Pontibacter akesuensis: one gene and its partner. The main gene of each other region encodes a partner of the protein of the gene in region 2 in a complex. Links are inferred from orthologs where the notes say so. Each region holds a gene or a part of one and is shown on either strand. Other genes may lie near its edges. The genes, in order: pheS and pheT.

The links.
Region 1: the proteins of pheT (region 2) and pheS are in contact, whole or in part, in a crystal structure (PDB 6P24), measured with the Escherichia coli proteins. The link is inferred for Pontibacter akesuensis from one-to-one orthologs.

What each region holds. Positions count from the first base shown.
Region 1 is NZ_CP014766.1:1,701,627-1,709,371, reverse strand. The notes cover bases 3,404-6,355. They hold pheS (phenylalanine--tRNA ligase subunit alpha), read right to left. Parts: upstream 5,417-6,355; coding sequence 4,391-5,416; downstream 3,404-4,390. Other genes in these bases: A0W33_RS07170 (LiaF transmembrane domain-containing protein), read left to right, coding at 6,173-6,355; A0W33_RS07180 (3-hydroxyacyl-CoA dehydrogenase family protein), read right to left, coding at 3,438-4,298; A0W33_RS07185 (hypothetical protein), read right to left, coding at 3,404-3,448. In the rest of the region: A0W33_RS07205 (ABC transporter permease), read left to right, coding at 1-952; A0W33_RS07200 (shikimate kinase), read left to right, coding at 1,149-1,655; A0W33_RS07195 (sterol desaturase family protein), read left to right, coding at 1,758-2,366; A0W33_RS21080 (hypothetical protein), read right to left, coding at 2,438-2,608; more of A0W33_RS07185, read right to left, coding at 3,026-3,403; more of A0W33_RS07170, read left to right, coding at 6,356-7,015; A0W33_RS07165 (sensor histidine kinase), read left to right, coding at 7,028-7,745.
Region 2 is NZ_CP014766.1:1,159,552-1,167,414, forward strand. Bases 3,232-6,301 are described here. They hold pheT (phenylalanine--tRNA ligase subunit beta), read right to left. Parts: upstream 5,941-6,301; coding sequence 3,523-5,940; downstream 3,232-3,522. Other genes in these bases: A0W33_RS04805 (hypothetical protein), read right to left, coding at 3,232-3,518; A0W33_RS04815 (DUF1684 domain-containing protein), read right to left, coding at 6,127-6,301. Also shown: A0W33_RS04790 (hydrogen peroxide-inducible genes activator), read right to left, coding at 1-783; rny (ribonuclease Y), read right to left, coding at 1,146-2,744; A0W33_RS04800 (cell division protein ZapA), read right to left, coding at 2,854-3,141; more of A0W33_RS04805, read right to left, coding at 3,222-3,231; more of A0W33_RS04815, read right to left, coding at 6,302-6,747; A0W33_RS04820 (phosphotransferase), read left to right, coding at 6,952-7,863.

The DNA of each region.
Region 1 (7,745 bases), 540 kb from region 2 along the record:
GGCCTTGCTGGCTGGCCAGCGCTCCGATCTTTCCACCCGCGAGGCCATCACCAAAGACCTGGGGCTCGACAAGCCGCTGCCGCTGCAGTTGCTGTACTACGTGAATGATGTGTCGCCGGTATCGGTGCACGAGGATACGGAGGCTAACCTGGAGAAGTATGAGTACAGCACCCTGGTTGACTTTGGGGAGGATGTGCTCGTGTGGAAAACGCCTTACCTGCGCCGCTCTTTCCAGAGTAATAAAAGTGTAACCGATATCCTGGTCGATCATTTCTTCGGCACACTCTGGCTGGCTGCCGCCGCCATGCTCATTGCCACGGTTTTCGGAATCCTGTTTGGTGTGCTGGCCTCCCTGCGCCCGCACAGCACCCTCGATCATACCTTGGTCACCGGCTCGGTGCTGGGTATTTCGGTGCCGTCTTTCGTGGCCGCCATACTTATTGCCATCACCTTTGGCTATTACTGGAGCGACTGGACCGGCCTTAGTCTGACCGGTCAGCTCTACGAAATAGATCCATTTGAGGGGAAACAGCTTATGCTGCGCAACCTTCTGCTGCCAGCAATCGCGCTGGGCATTCGGCCGCTGGCCATTATCGTGCAGCTCACGCGCAGCTCCATGCTCGATGTCATGTCGCAGGACTACATCCGTACGGCGCGGGCAAAGGGCTTAAGCCGCTACAACGTGATTGCCGGGCATGCCCTCAAAAATGCGCTGAACCCGGTGGTAACGGCGGTGTCGGGCTGGCTTGCGTCGCTCATGGCGGGTGCCTTCTTCATCGAGTATATCTTTAACTGGAAGGGCCTGGGCTCTGTCACCCTGCAGGCGGTACAAAACCTGGATTTCCCCCTCGTGATGGGCTCCACGCTGTTCGTCGCTTTCCTGTTCGTGCTCATCAACATCCTTGTCGACCTGCTCTACGTCATGCTAGACCCACGCGTAAAGCTAGACTAGCGCTGCGCCAATTATGAATTATGAATGAAGAATTACGAATGGTGTTTCAATAGATGGTAATCTCTGCTTCTTTAGAGGATAGTCCTTTTCAAGTTATCCATACTTGCTACTGTTCATACTTTACACTTCAAACAATCATACTAGATACATTAAATGTCATTCATAATTTCTAATTCTTAATTCATAATTGAAAAAGATGTTCATCTTTTTGATCGGTATGATGGGGAGTGGCAAAACCACCTTGGGGCGGCAACTGGCTCAGGAGATCGGCTATGCCTTCGTTGATCTTGACGCGTACATCGTGGCACAGCAGGGGCGAAGTATAGCACAGCTCTTTGCCGAGGGGGGCGAGGCCCGTTTCAGGGAGCTGGAACGGCAGGCGCTGGAGGAGCTGGTGGAAAACCACGGGCAGGCGGTAATCGCTACCGGTGGCGGCGCACCGTGCTTCTTCGATAACATAGGGTTTATCAACCACCACGGCCAAAGTGTGTTCCTCGATGTGCCGGTGGAGGTGCTGGCTAACAGGTTGATTACCCAGGGACAGGAGCAGCGGCCGCTGCTGGCTGGCAAAAGCAGGGCTGAACTTATTTCTTACCTGGCTGAAACAATCGCGCACCGGAAGCAGTTCTATGAGCGCGCCAGCTATACATTGTCCGCCAGTGAACAAAGGGTGCAAAGCATCAAAAAGTGGCTCAACCTATAGCGGTTGTACGCGTTATACGTTATAACAGTGAAGCATCTAAACTGGCTTCCTCTGAAAAATTACGTATTTTTGCAGCGTTACAGCATATAGCAAATCTCTACTATGAAACCTAATCACAAAGGAAGTGCGCGGCTCTTTAAGAACCCATTTCTGGAAAAGCTCACCAGGACGCACATTGCCCTACCCATCTCTATCTTTCTGACTATTGCCGTGGGAATGCTTTACTATGGCATTACGCACAGCTTCATCAACATTCTGGAGGCCATTGGGTTTTTCTTTATCGGCTGGCTGATCTTTACCCTGCTGGAGTACCTGGCGCACCGTTACCTGTTCCACATGGACACCGATACGCCGCTGAAGGCCCGCCTGCAGTACCTGTTCCATGGCAACCACCACGAGTATCCGAAAGACAAGAAGCGCCTGGCTATGCCGCCTGTGGTAAGTATACTTTACGCATCGGCCTTCTTCTTTATCTTTAAGGTGATATTCGGCACGTTTGTATTTGGCGTAGTGGCCGGTATTTTGTTTGGCTATGCCATGTACCTGTTTGTGCATTACATTGTGCATGCGTACCCACCGCCAAGAAACTTCCTGAAGCAGCTCTGGATTCACCACAGCATTCACCACTACAAAGACCCCGAGGCTGCCTATGGCGTATCGTCGCCGCTCTGGGATTATATTCTGGGCACTATGCCCAAGCGCTCCAGGTAAGCGCAGTAAAGTATAGATAAAAAGAAGAGGGGCTCTACTGCAGAGCCCCTCTTCTTTTTATTTCTGGATAATTATCTCCTGAACTTTCGAACCAGCCAGCCGATCAGCACCACCACCAGCACAATGATGATGAGCATCACCCACATGCCTGCTTCAAAAATATCGCCTACCAGTTCACAGCTACTCATGGTAAAGGTGAGCAGCACGAGGAGGGTCATCACGAAAAGTCTTATATTCTTCATAGTTTTATCTTTTAGTTATGCCAATGGCTTAAAACGTACACGGCAACAGAAGTATAGCCAAGGCGAAATATGATGATATTGCCATGTTACTGTTACTGTATAGGTAGCAAAAAGGTTAACTGAAAAGGGAAATTGTGGGGAGGGAAAAGGGGAATATCGCGACTAGTGCAGGCGTATAATAAAAAAGCCACTCATTCTTGAGTGGCTTTTTGCTCCCCCTCCTGGGCTCGAACCAGGGACCCCATGATTAACAGTCATGTGCTCTAACCAACTGAGCTAAGGAGGAATTTGGTTATATCATTGGCGATATCCGCCGTTTGATGATGCAATATTACGGCAGTTAAGTTTAGGACGCAAGTCATGTCCTGAAAAAATATCGCAAAAAAGGCTAATTTGCTGGAAATCAACTAAAAAATATTAGTTGGTAATGTACAGCGTGGCGCCTACGAGCGATGTTTTGTACTGCCGTAGCCCCTGAATGGCCGGTCCGCCGATTACGCCCCCCTGCAGGTTGAACTGGGAGCCGCAGCAGGGGTCAGTGAGAAACAGGCGCGACGGGTCCATTTCTACTTCGCAGTCGTTGGTTGGGTCGAAGGGGCAGGCACGCTCAAAGGCGGTGTAGTAATTGGCATTTTGCCGGATCACGATAATTCCTTTATAGCCCTCCGGCAAGTAAGCGAAGCCCCCGTCCTGGCGCAGCTCCGGGTACAGTTGGCTGTTCACGGCGAGCTGAGCGTTTACCGGCACGTTGGGTATGATGGGGCTGTTACTGCTGTCTTTGCACGCGCTGGCAAGTATAGCCAGCAAAGCAAGCAGCAGCGGCCAGTGCTTACTTGTCATACGTATAAAAACCTTTGCCTGACTTGCGGCCGTGGTGCCCTGCGTCCACTTTTTGCTGCTGTATGCGGCTTGGTCTGAATTTAGCGTCATAATGAAAGGCCTCGAACATGGAAGATGTAACGGCATAATTCGTATCAACACCAATCAGGTCCATGAGTTCAAACGGTCCCATTTTAAAGCCGCTGGCTTGCATCAGTTTATCGATGGTTTCTACATCGGCCACGCCTTCCTCCAGCAGTTTCAGCCCCTCTACGTAAAAATGGCGCGCCACGCGGTTCACGATAAAGCCCGGAGAGTCTTTCGCCATCACAGCTGTTTTACCCAGCTTTTCGGCCAGGGCCTTTACTGTTTGGGCAACAGCAGGAGCAGTGGCAGCACCAGATATTACCTCTACCAGCTTCATAATATGCGCCGGGTTAAAGAAGTGCATGCCCACTACGCGCTCCGGGTTCGGAACGGCGGAGGCAATCTGCGTGATCGGGATAGAGGAGGTGTTGGAGGCAAGTATAGTTTCAGGTTTGTTGATGCTGGCAAGCTCTTTAAATATGTCCTGCTTCACCTCCAGGCGCTCCACCACTGCCTCAATGATCACATCACAATTCAACTGCAGCGTATCGCCGGTAAAGGAGAGATTACCCAGTGCGGCTTGTTTTTCAACCTCGGTTAATTTGCCGCGCGCTATGCCTTTATCCAGGTTGTTAGTAATAATTTGCTGTGCCTTCTCCAGTACCTGTGCGTTGATGTCGAACAGGATGGTTTTAAAGCCTGCCTGCGCGCAGATCTGAGCAATTCCCTGGCCCATAGTGCCGGCACCCACCACACCTATTGTTTTAATCTCTTCTAAGGTCATAGCTTAAGTATGTTTAAAAGGAAAAGTGAATGCCTTGCTATACTTGTACGGCAAAACATTCACTCCTTCATTTATTCAATTTTTCAGAATTTCTAAATTACCCCTTCAAACTGGCGCAGGAAACGCACATCGTTTTCGGTGAAGAGGCGTAGGTCCTTTATCTGGTACTTCAACATGGTGATGCGCTCAATGCCCATTCCGAAGGCGAAGCCAGAGTATACTTCCGGGTCGATGCCGGAGCTTTGGAGCACGGCAGGGTCTACCATACCGGAGCCGCCAATCTCTACCCAGCCGCTGCCTTTGCAGATGTTACAGCCCTCGCCCTTGCAGATAAAGCAGGTAATGTCAATTTCGGCGCTTGGCTCGGTGAAGGGGAAGAAAGACGGACGGAAACGGATCTGTGTGTCCTGCCCGAACATCTCCTTGGCAAAGTAATAGAGTGTTTCCTTCAGGTCCTTAAAGCTCACGCCCTTGTTCACGTACAGGCCCTCTACCTGGTGAAACACCATGTGCGCGCGCGCCGAAATAGCCTCGTTGCGGTACACGCGGCCCGGCATAATGCTGCGCAGCGGTGGCTGGTTGTTTTCCATCAAACGCACCTGCACCGTGGAAGTATGAGTGCGAAGCAACCGCTCCTTGTCCTCGCTTAAAAAGAAGGTATCCTGCATCTCGCGGGCTGGGTGGTTCTCCGGGAAGTTAAGGGCAGAGAAGTTGTGCCAGTCGTCCTCCATCTCAGGACCCTCCGCTACATTGAAACCGATGCGCTCAAAGATGCGCACAATCTCCTGGCGCACGAGCGAAAGCGGGTGGCGTGTGCCGAGCGTATTTGGTATAGTTGGCAGTGTAAAATCAAACCCTGTGTCTCCTGCTGTATCGTTAGAATTAGCCAGCTGCTCCTGCGCCTGGTCGAAGCGCTCCTGGGCCCGGTTCTTCAGCGTATTCAGCTGCTGGCCAACCTCGCGGCGCTGCTCCGGCGCCACTTGCTTCAGGTTATCAAACAAATCTGCAATTCGGCCTTTGCGGCCGATATAGGCAATGCGGAATTGCTCCAGCTCGGCAGCGTTGGTCAGCGGTGCTGCTTCAATCTCTTGTGCTACGTGTTGTATGTTCTCCACCATAATTTGCAAAGATAATAAATTGGCGCGTTCTGAGCCTATTTAAGGAATTCTCAATTGGTACGCAAAATAGGAGGAGGGAGTATGGGAAGATGTGATGCCAATCCTGTAGAGACAGGTCGCGGCCTGTCCGAATCGTTCCCAAACTTTTACTCTCCAACGTTTCTGTGCTTTCCGTTGCACAACGGTTTTTTTCGCCTCGCTGCGTAGGACTTCCAGCTGTTATTTGGAGCCCCGATTCTCATCAAAAGCGACTTTTCCTGAAGTACCTGATTCCCCTCCTCGGAGGGGCAGGGGTGGGTCCCGCTGTAGGCTTCGCTGAAGTATGAGCTTTGTTGTAAAGGCTTAAGCCCCCATCCACAAAAATCCTTTCAGGATGACAAATGGGGAGTGGGAGAAGTGGTCAGCGTAAAAATTGATATAACGTCAGCAGGAGTATAAACATCCCCCTGCCCCCTTCAAAGGGGGACTTGGCAGAAGCTATGTAACTACTGCTTTTGCTAACAAGGCTGTTTTTCTATCCTTAATTAGGGCCTTGGATAAATAGTGGCTAAAAAAACTTTCACTACCATAGCCATACCTACACGTCCCTCTTCACCAGCACATAGCGCCATTGGTAAATTGCGCAATCCCTGTATACTTTGTAGTTTACCGACGCAAACCTGCAGCTTACCGACTTCTCTCCCAAGCTCGCCTATCTCTTATAGACTAGCGGGCTTCGCTACAGTACATTTGGGCATAAACTTAATCAAAACAACTATGGAAAATCAAGATCAAACCCCAAACAGCAACTACGGTGGCAACTGGGATAGCCCGCGCCGGGGCAACAGCGGGAAAGTACTGGCCGGCCTGCTTCTGGTGGCAGTCGGCGTGGTGCTACTTGTGGCAAAGCTCAATATTTTTTTCCTGCCTTACTGGGTGTTCTCCTGGGAGATGCTGCTGATTGTGCTGGGTCTGTTCCTGGGTTTCCGGCACAATTTCCAGAAGCCCGGCTGGATCGTGCTGGTGCTGATCGGCTCTATTTTCCTGCTGGATGACTTGCTGGAGGGGTTTGACGTGCACGTGTACTTCTGGCCGATCATGCTGATTGGTGTAGGGTTGTGGGTGATGCTAAAGCCCCGTCGGGACTATCCCCGGCGTTTCAGGCAGAAGAGGGAGCCGGTAGCGTCAGGTGCGGCAGGAGCAGCAGGAGCAGCTCCAGGGCCAATGTCTAGCAGCAGCTTCAGCACAGGCCATACTTCAGACAGAGGCAATAACTCTTCAGAGGAAGTGGTGGACGTAACGGCCATACTTGGCGGCATCAAAAAGAACATTATCTCCAAGAATTTCATGGGTGGCGAAGTGGTGAGTGTGTTCGGAGGAACCGAGCTGAACCTGACCCAGGCCGATATACAGCGCCCTGTGGTATTGGAAGCCACGCAGATATTCGGGGGTACCACGCTCATTATTCCGCCGCATTGGGAAGTGAAATCAGAGATGGTGGCCATACTTGGCGGCATCGACGACAAGCGGCCCATACTTTCCAGCGGCTACGACCCCAGCAAGGTGCTCATTATAAAAGGCACCACGCTGTTTGGCGGATTGCAAATCAAGAGCTACTAACCCGCTGCGTGCATGTATCCGTTCCGCATCATACTTCTTTACCTGGGTTGGACCTTGCTTTGGGTGGCCGTGCAAACGGCGCTGCTGTGGTCGGTGGAGGTGCCGTGGCGCACAGCCCTGACCGATGCGCTGCTCACCAATGCGCTTCTGGTTGGTGGGGGCTACGCCATGGGCACGGGCCTGCGCTACTACCAGCCCAGTATGCGGCAATTGGCTTACCTGTTTGGCTGGAGCCTGGGGTTGGCCGGTATCAGTATGCTGCTGTTTGATTTTATTGTTAGCAGGCTGTTCCCGGCGGATGAAGTATACCTGGCGTTTGTGGAGGCCACACTGCCGGTGCGGGTGGTGTTTGGCTGGCTGATGGTGCTGTTGGTGCTGTTGCTGAACTGGATGTGGTTTTACACCCGCGAATGGCAGCAGGACGAGGCGCGGAAGGCGGCTACCGAGAAAATGGTGCGCGAGGCGGAGCTGCATTCCTTGCGCCAGCAACTGCAGCCACACTTTCTCTTCAACAGCCTCAACTCCATTTCGGCGCTGGTGGGGGCAAGGCCTGAGCAGGCGCGCAAAATGATCATGCAGCTCTCCGACTTTCTGCGCGGCACCCTGCGCAATGACGACCAGCAGCAGGTAAGTCTGGCTGATGAGCTGGAGCACCTGGAGCTATACTTGGAAATTGAAAAAGTGCGCTTCGGGCATCGCTTACAAGCTGCCATTGAGGTGCAGGGTGAAG
Region 2 (7,863 bases):
CACCAGCTTTAGCTTATCTTCCGCCAAATCCAGTACTGAGAGTTCGGGCAGCAGCGTGAGGCCATGCTGCGTTTCCACGATGCGCTTGAGGGTTTCCAGCGATCCGCTTTTATAGTCGAGGTGGCCTCCCTGGCCATTAGCCATGCTCCCGCCGCGGTTGCAGATATTGAGCACCTGGCTTCGGAAGCAATGTCCTTCGTTCAGCACCCACAGCTCATTCAGATCCAGCTGGTCGGCCGTTATCGCCTTTTGCTGTGCAAGCGGGTGTTTAGAGTTGATATAAGCCACAAAGGCCTCGTAAAACAGCGGCAGCTCCTTGATGGTCTTGTTTTCAAGCGGCGTTACCAGCAGCCCCACGTCCAGCAGCTCATGGTTTAGCTTTTCAACGATCTGGCTGGTCATCAGCTCCTGCACCACCACCCGTACGTGTGGGTTCTTCTCCAGGAAACCTGTAATGAACAGCGGAATCAGGTAAGGGGCCAGCGTAGGAATAACGCCGATGCGCAGCTCACCGCTTAGCTCCTGCTTCTGGTCCTGCACAATCTCCTGTATCTTCCGGCTCTCAGCCAGCACCACCCGCGCCTGCGCAATAATCTCGTGGCCTATCTCAGTGGGCCGTACCGGCACCCTACTTCGGTCAAAGAGCTGCACCCCCATCTCCTCTTCCAGCTTCTGGAGCTGCATGCTTAAGGTGGGCTGCGTGATGTGGCAATGTTCTGCGGCCGTGGCGAAATGGCGGTGCGTATCTACCGCCACCAGATATTCTAATTGAACAAGTGTCATGTATCATCTACTTAAATGCTGCTCAAATATACTTTATAAACTATAGCTATAAAAGTATACTATTAATTGCTTTGATAGATGAAAACTTTATACATAAGTATTGAGACAGAAATATCTTACACTAGTTTATCATCCTGAAAGGATCTTGTGGGCAAGCTCGGGAAGCACTAATTGCCTGCTTCTGCCGTTCGCCACCAAGATCCTTTCAGGATGACAATAAAAAATACATCTAGCTATTTATGTCCTCCTACTTACCAGTGATGATTCTAATTATCTGGAACGCTGCGGAAGCATCAGACATAAAAAAACCGCCTGCCACTCACGTAGCAGGCGGTTAACCTTATATAATATCAAGTAAAAGCTTATTTCGCGTAGCTAACAGCGCGCATCTCCCGGATTACCGTAATCTTGATCTGGCCCGGATACTGCATTTCCTTCTCGATCTTCTGCGAAATTTCATAGGAAAGCTGTGCTGCTTTTTCGTCCGTTACATTGTCGGCATCCACCATCACGCGCAACTCACGGCCCGCTTGGATAGCGTAGCACTGGTTAACGCCTTCAAACGAAACAGCGGTTTCTTCCAACTCCTTCAGGCGCTTGATGTACGACTCCATAATCTCGCGGCGGGCACCTGGTCTTGAGCCAGAGATGGCGTCGCAGGCCTGCACCAGCGGGGAAACCATGGCGGTCATTTCTACTTCATCGTGGTGAGCGCCGATGGCGTTGCACACATCCGGATGCTCTTTATACTTCTTGGCCAGTTCCATACCGATAATCGCGTGCGGAAGTTCCGGCTCGTCTGGCGTTACCTTGCCAATATCGTGCAGCAGGCCGGCGCGCTTCGCGTGCTTCACGTTCAGGCCAAGTTCGGCCGCCATCGTGGCGCAAAGGTTGGCCACTTCGCGTGAGTGCTGCAGCAGGTTCTGACCGTAAGACGAGCGGAAACGCATGCGGCCCACCATCTTGATCAGCTCTGGGTGCAGACCGTGAATACCCAGATCAATAGCCGTACGCTCACCGATCTCTACAATCTCTTCCTCTATGTTTTTGCGGGTCTTGGTCACCACCTCCTCAATGCGGGCCGGGTGAATACGACCATCGGCCACCAGGCGGTGCAACGACAGACGGGCAATTTCGCGGCGAACCGGGTCGAAGCCAGAGATAATAATCGCCTCCGGGGTATCATCCACAATGATTTCTACACCTGTAGCGGCTTCAAGGGCGCGGATGTTACGGCCTTCACGACCAATGATCTTGCCTTTAATGTCGTCGCTCTCGATGTTGAATACCGACACGCAGTTTTCAATAGCATGCTCTGCTGCTGTGCGCTGTATGGTTTCAATAACGATCTTCTTTGCCTCTTTGGTAGCCGTAAGCTTGGCCTGGGCCACAATATCTTTGATATGGGAGGAGGCATGCGACTGTGCTTCGCTTTTCAGGGCCTCCACCAGCTGCTCACGCGCTTCGGCGGCCGTTAAGCCAGCAATCTTCTCCAGCTGCCCTACGATCTCCTGGTGCTGCTGCTCTACCTCTTCTTTGCGCTTGTTCAGCTGCTCCTGCTGTGCACGCAGGTTGTCTTTTTCCTTATCGAACTGCGCCTGCAGGCCGTCTTTCTCTTTCTGCAGATCAGCTTCGAGGCGCTTGGCCTGCTCCATCTGCTTCTGCACCTGCTGCTCGCGCTGCTTTACCTTGGCTTCGTTCTGGATGATGATGTTCTTCTTCTTGTTCACATCGTCCTCGAACTCGGACTTCAGCTTCAGGTATTTCTCCTTCGCCTCCAGGATACGGTCTTTCTTGGTGCTTTCAGCCTCAATCTCGGCCTCACGAATGATGTTCTTGGCACGCTGACGCGCGTCTTCCTCCTGCTGCTTGTAGACCTTCTGCAGCAGCGAGCGCCCAATGAAAACGCCCACTGCGAGCGCCACCAGGGCTGTTAGTAAAATGTAAATGATATCTGGCATATAATACGCGTTTATGGTTTAAAACGCATAGCAAGTGCCTGCAAGAGACAAAGTGTGAGCTTGTTTTCCTTAACGAAGTATAAACCGGGGCCAGGGCGGCCGCCTGTTCTTATTTATTCACTGATGATAAGAGGTTTTCCAGAACCTGCAGGTGCTGATCCACTTTGGTCACGTCTGAGGCCTTTTCATCCTCCAGCTTCATCTTCTCCACCATGGTTTCAAACGCCACCATAGCCAGCAGATCCTGCTTTTCCTGTATCCCAAACTGATCCTTAAAAAAGCGCAGGCGCTCGTTCAGCACCTTGCCCACTGCCCTAATTCTTTCTTCTTCCTCTTCCTTCACCCGCATCGGATACTCGCGTTCCGCAATGCGAATCTTGATCGATAATTCACTCATCCGTTGCGTGGTTTATGGGTAAGCTTACCTGCCTTTCTGTGCTGCCGCCAGCCCTATTGGCCAGCTTTACGCGCTCATACTTAGTCTTGTAGGTAAGCGATACACTTATCAATTTCCCTAATGTATTCGTTTAGCTTAAGCTTTAACTCTGTCGAATTTGCAGTGTTTCCTGCTATCGTCTCTACAATTTTAACAATATTCTCCTGATTTTGAAAATTTTTTATCTGCTGGTCTTTTTCGTCCAGTTGCTCTTCGAGCAGCTTTACCTGCTCCTGCGCGCGCGCAAGCCGCTGTTGCACCTCGGTGTGGCGCTGGATTAATTTTCGCAGCTTATCTTCTATATGCTGGAGTTGCTGTAATTGCTTTTCTTTGGGCATAACACTATTTGCGGATAAAAGCTCCCAATTGTTTCTCGAATTGCTGCATCAGGCGGTTCATCGTGCTCTCGATCACCTTATCGGTTAGCGTCTGCTGCTTGTCCTGCAGGGTAAAGCTCAGGGCGTAGGCTTTCTTGCCCGCCTCTATCTTGTCGCCTTCGTACACATCGAACACGTTCACACTTTGTAGCAGCTTGCGCTCTACTTTAAAGGCCAGTTGCTTCAGCTGGTCAAAAGTCACGTTACGGTCCAGCACCAGCGACAGGTCGCGGCGCACCTCCGGGAACTTCGGCAGTTCCTCGGCTACTAATTTGTCTTTATACTTCTTCAGCAGGTAATCCCAGTTCAGTTCGGCGTACCACACTTGCTCTTTCACTTCCATAAAACGGGTAACGCCGGCATCCAGCACGCCCAGTTCGGCCACTACCGTTCCGTTCTTCACGTAGGCGATGCCCTGGCGCATGTAGCTGTTCTCCTGCAGCGGCTGTACTTCAAAATCGCCAGCGTTTAATTTTCGCAGTACGTTCTGCACCACGCCCGCCATATCGTGGAAGGCAGATTTTATACTTGGCTGCTTCCAGCTTTCGGCCGTTGTGTTGCCGGCCATGTATAGCGACAGCCTGCGGCTTTCTTTGTAGTCGCCCTCCCGCTGCTCGTATACTTTGCCCAGCTCAAACAGCTTCAGTTCGCGCTGGCGGCGGTTGATGTTGCGGCGCAGCACCTCCAGGCCAGAGAACACCATGCTTTTGCGCAGCACGTCCAGGTCCTCAGAGTTGTAGTTCACCACCTTCACCAAGCCTGCCATTTCAGCCTCGCCTGCTGGCTCGTAATAGTTGGAGTTGGTGATAGAGTTGGTGATGATCTCATGAAAGCCGTTGTCGGCGATGTAGTTCGAGATCGCCTCCACCACATTCTCAGCGTACGGCTTCGGAAACTTGGCCAGGTAGGTGGTGGCCAGGTTCTCGTCCATCTGTATGTTGTTGAAGCCGTAGATGCGCAGGATTTCCTCCACCACATCGGCCTCACGCGTCACATCCACTTTGAACGGCGGCACTGACAGCGTCAGGTGCGTTTCAGTTTCGTGCGTCACCTGGATACCCAGGTCCTCCAATATGGTTTTGATGCGCTCTGTGCCGATGTGCTGCCCGATAAGCATGTGCGTGCGCTCGATGCTAAGGCGTATCTCGCGGTTTTCGATTGCCTCCGGGTATACATCCACAATCTCAGAGCTCACCTCACCACCGGCTACTTCCTGCACCAGCAGCGCAGCGCGCTTTAGAGCAAGTATAACCATGTTCGGGTCGGTGCCACGCTCAAAACGGAATGAGGCATCGGTCTTCAGGCCGTGATTCATGCCGGTGCGGCGCACCCAATCCGGTGAGAAATAAGCACTTTCGATGAAGATGCTGTTGGTTTCTTCTGTCACACCGGAGTCCTCACCACCGAACACGCCCCCAATGGCCATCGGCTCCTCCGCGTTGCAGATCATCAGGTCATTCGCACCTAACTTGCGCTCCACGCCGTCCAGTGTTTTGAAAGTAGTACCTTCCTCCACCGTTTTCACCACGATCTTTTTGCCTGTAATCTTATCCGCATCAAAGGCGTGCAGGGGCTGGCCCAGTTCGTGCAGCACGTAGTTGGTCACGTCCACCACGTTGTTGATCGGCGACAGGCCAATGGCGCGCAGGCGCTTCTGCATCCATTCCGGTGAAGGGCCCACTTTCAAACCAGTGATAGTAACACCAGCGTAGCGCGGGCAGGCTTCCGTATTCTGTACTTCCACCGCAATGGAGCGGGAGGTGTTGTTTACTTTAAAATCGCCCACTTTTGGCAGCTGCGCGCTTTCATCGAGCAGGGCCTGCAGGTCGCGGGCCACACCAAAGTGCGAAGCGGCATCGGCTCTGTTAGGTGTCAAACCAATTTCAAATACTTTATCAGAGCCTAAACCAAAGAACTTTGCGGCAGGCGTGCCATTCGGCAGATCCGTATCCAGCACCATAATGCCGGCATGCGAGGCGCCGATTCCGATTTCATCCTCGGCACAGATCATTCCCTCTGATGCCGCACCGCGAATTTTCGACTTCTTTATTTTGAAAGGCTCTCCCTCGCTTGGGTAAAGCGTGCTGTTCACGGTGGCAACCACCACGCGCTGCCCTGCAGCCACGTTTGGCGCACCACACACGATCTGGCTTGGCTCATCCGCACCGATATCTACTGTGGTGATGTTCAGGCGGTCGGCGTCCGGGTGGCGCTCGCAGGTCAGTACCTCGCCCAGCACAATGCCCTCCAGGCCGCCCTGCACCAGATCGAAGGTATGAATGCCCTCCACCTCTAAGCCGGAACCGGTTAGCAGTACGCCTATTTCTTCAGCAGTTTTATCAGTAGGTATAAGTTGTTTCAGCCAGTCGAATGAAATCAGCATGATATTGTGTTTGATAGTTCTCCTGGTTTCCATTCCGAAAACCAATCTTTTCCAAAATTAAGGATAATATCTAAAAGGAGACATAGTCTCCTTCAATTAGGAATTATGAATTCAGAATTAGGAATGGTTCTGCTCCTTTGCCGATCCACTCCTGAGTCTAGCATCTAAAATCTAGCCCTTGCAACCTTACTCCGGCTTCTCGTACGTCTTCTCTCCTGCCGCAATGGCCACTGCTAAGCGATTGTCTTTGGGCGGCACCGGGCACACGTAATCGGGATCATAGGCGCAGAAGGGACTGTAGGCGCGGTTAAAATCGAGCCGAACGGTCTTCGCGCCCTCCTCATACGGCACATCCAAAAAACGCCCGCCGCCATAGGTCTCGAAGCCGTTGGTTTTATCGGTGAACGGCACGAAGAGCTGGTCTTTCTCGCCGCTAAGCTTTTTGTACAGCGTCAGCTTCAGCGGTTCGCCCTTGAGCTCGAAGGCGGCTATCCCGTAGCGCAGGTACGGCTCGTAGCTCCCGTTGGTCAGAGGCATGAGCAGGGTGTCCTGCTGCGGCAGCTCCTCCACTTTGGCCTGCACCCTGTACTCCAGGTCTGGCTCGTAGTACACCAGGTTCTTGAAGGCACGGCGTCCGGCATCGTCAAAAGGACTGTTAGCGCGTGTCCGGAAAGACAGGTCCTTGTCCTCCCGCTCCTTCAGCAGCGGCTTAATGTAGTTATCGTCGTTGAAGAGCGCATCCTTCATGAAATAGAAAAGCACCAGCGCTATGCCGGCAAAGATGATTAGTTTCAGCGGTCTCTGCATAAAACTCAGGTTCTGTTGTTTCTGCAAAGGTCGGAAATTTTGGGACGCAAAGTATAGAATGCCTATTTCTGTTTATGCTGGCTTTAGGACTTTATGCCTGGTTTGCGTAACTAGGCAGGCTATTCCATTTCGCAGCCGATCAGGAAGTAAGAGCGCTGCGGTTTCTGACGCCTCACAAATCAGCCACCATCCATTTAGATACAGATGACGACATTTCCTGTGATTGATTCAACACTCTCTGCCATGCACCTGTCCTTGTGGGTGGCAGAAAGGTATTCACTCGGCGCGGATACCGCCTGCAGGCTATTCAGAACCAACATGAACCACACCTACCTGGTGACTGCAGCAGGCAAGCAGTTTGTTCTGAGGGTTTACAGCTACAACAAACGCACGGCAACTGAAATAGCAGAGGAAATAAGGCTGTTGAACATGCTCAAAGAAAGCAACATAGGTGTTTCGTACCCACTTCCAGCCAAAGACGGCACGTATGTGCAGCACATCAATGCCCCTGAAGGAGAGAGGCATGCCGTGCTTTTCTCATTTGGCGAGGGAGGGAAAGTACGTCACCTTACAGCGGAACTTAGTCATGCCATAGGCGCCATGATGGCAAAAATCCACCAGCGAACAGCTAGTGAAAACATCAACCGAACAACCTATAACACGCATACTCTAGCCGAACTGCCTTACCAACGCATAAAGGCTTTTTTTCCTGAATCGTTAGCGGAAATGGAATTTGTTAAGGCATCAGGCGCACTGCTAAACACAGTTTTTGACAAGGCTACCGCAGCAAGCTTACGATCCGGCATTGTGCACCTGGATATCTGGTATGACAACATGACCATAACCGATGATGGTAAAATTACCTTATTTGACTTTGACAATGCCGGTAACGGCTGGTTTGTGTTGGATATAGGCTACTACTGCATGCAACTGTTTTACGTGGAGCAGGACAAAACTGCCTACGAAAAGAAGCGAAGGAGCTTTCTGGAAGGCTACCAAAGCATCGCTCCTGTTCCAGACGAAGAGTTAAAGCTGATTCCGTATGCAGGGCTAGCCATCTGGATCTACTACCTCGGTATTCAAGCCGAAAGATTCGACAATTTCTCAAACATGTTC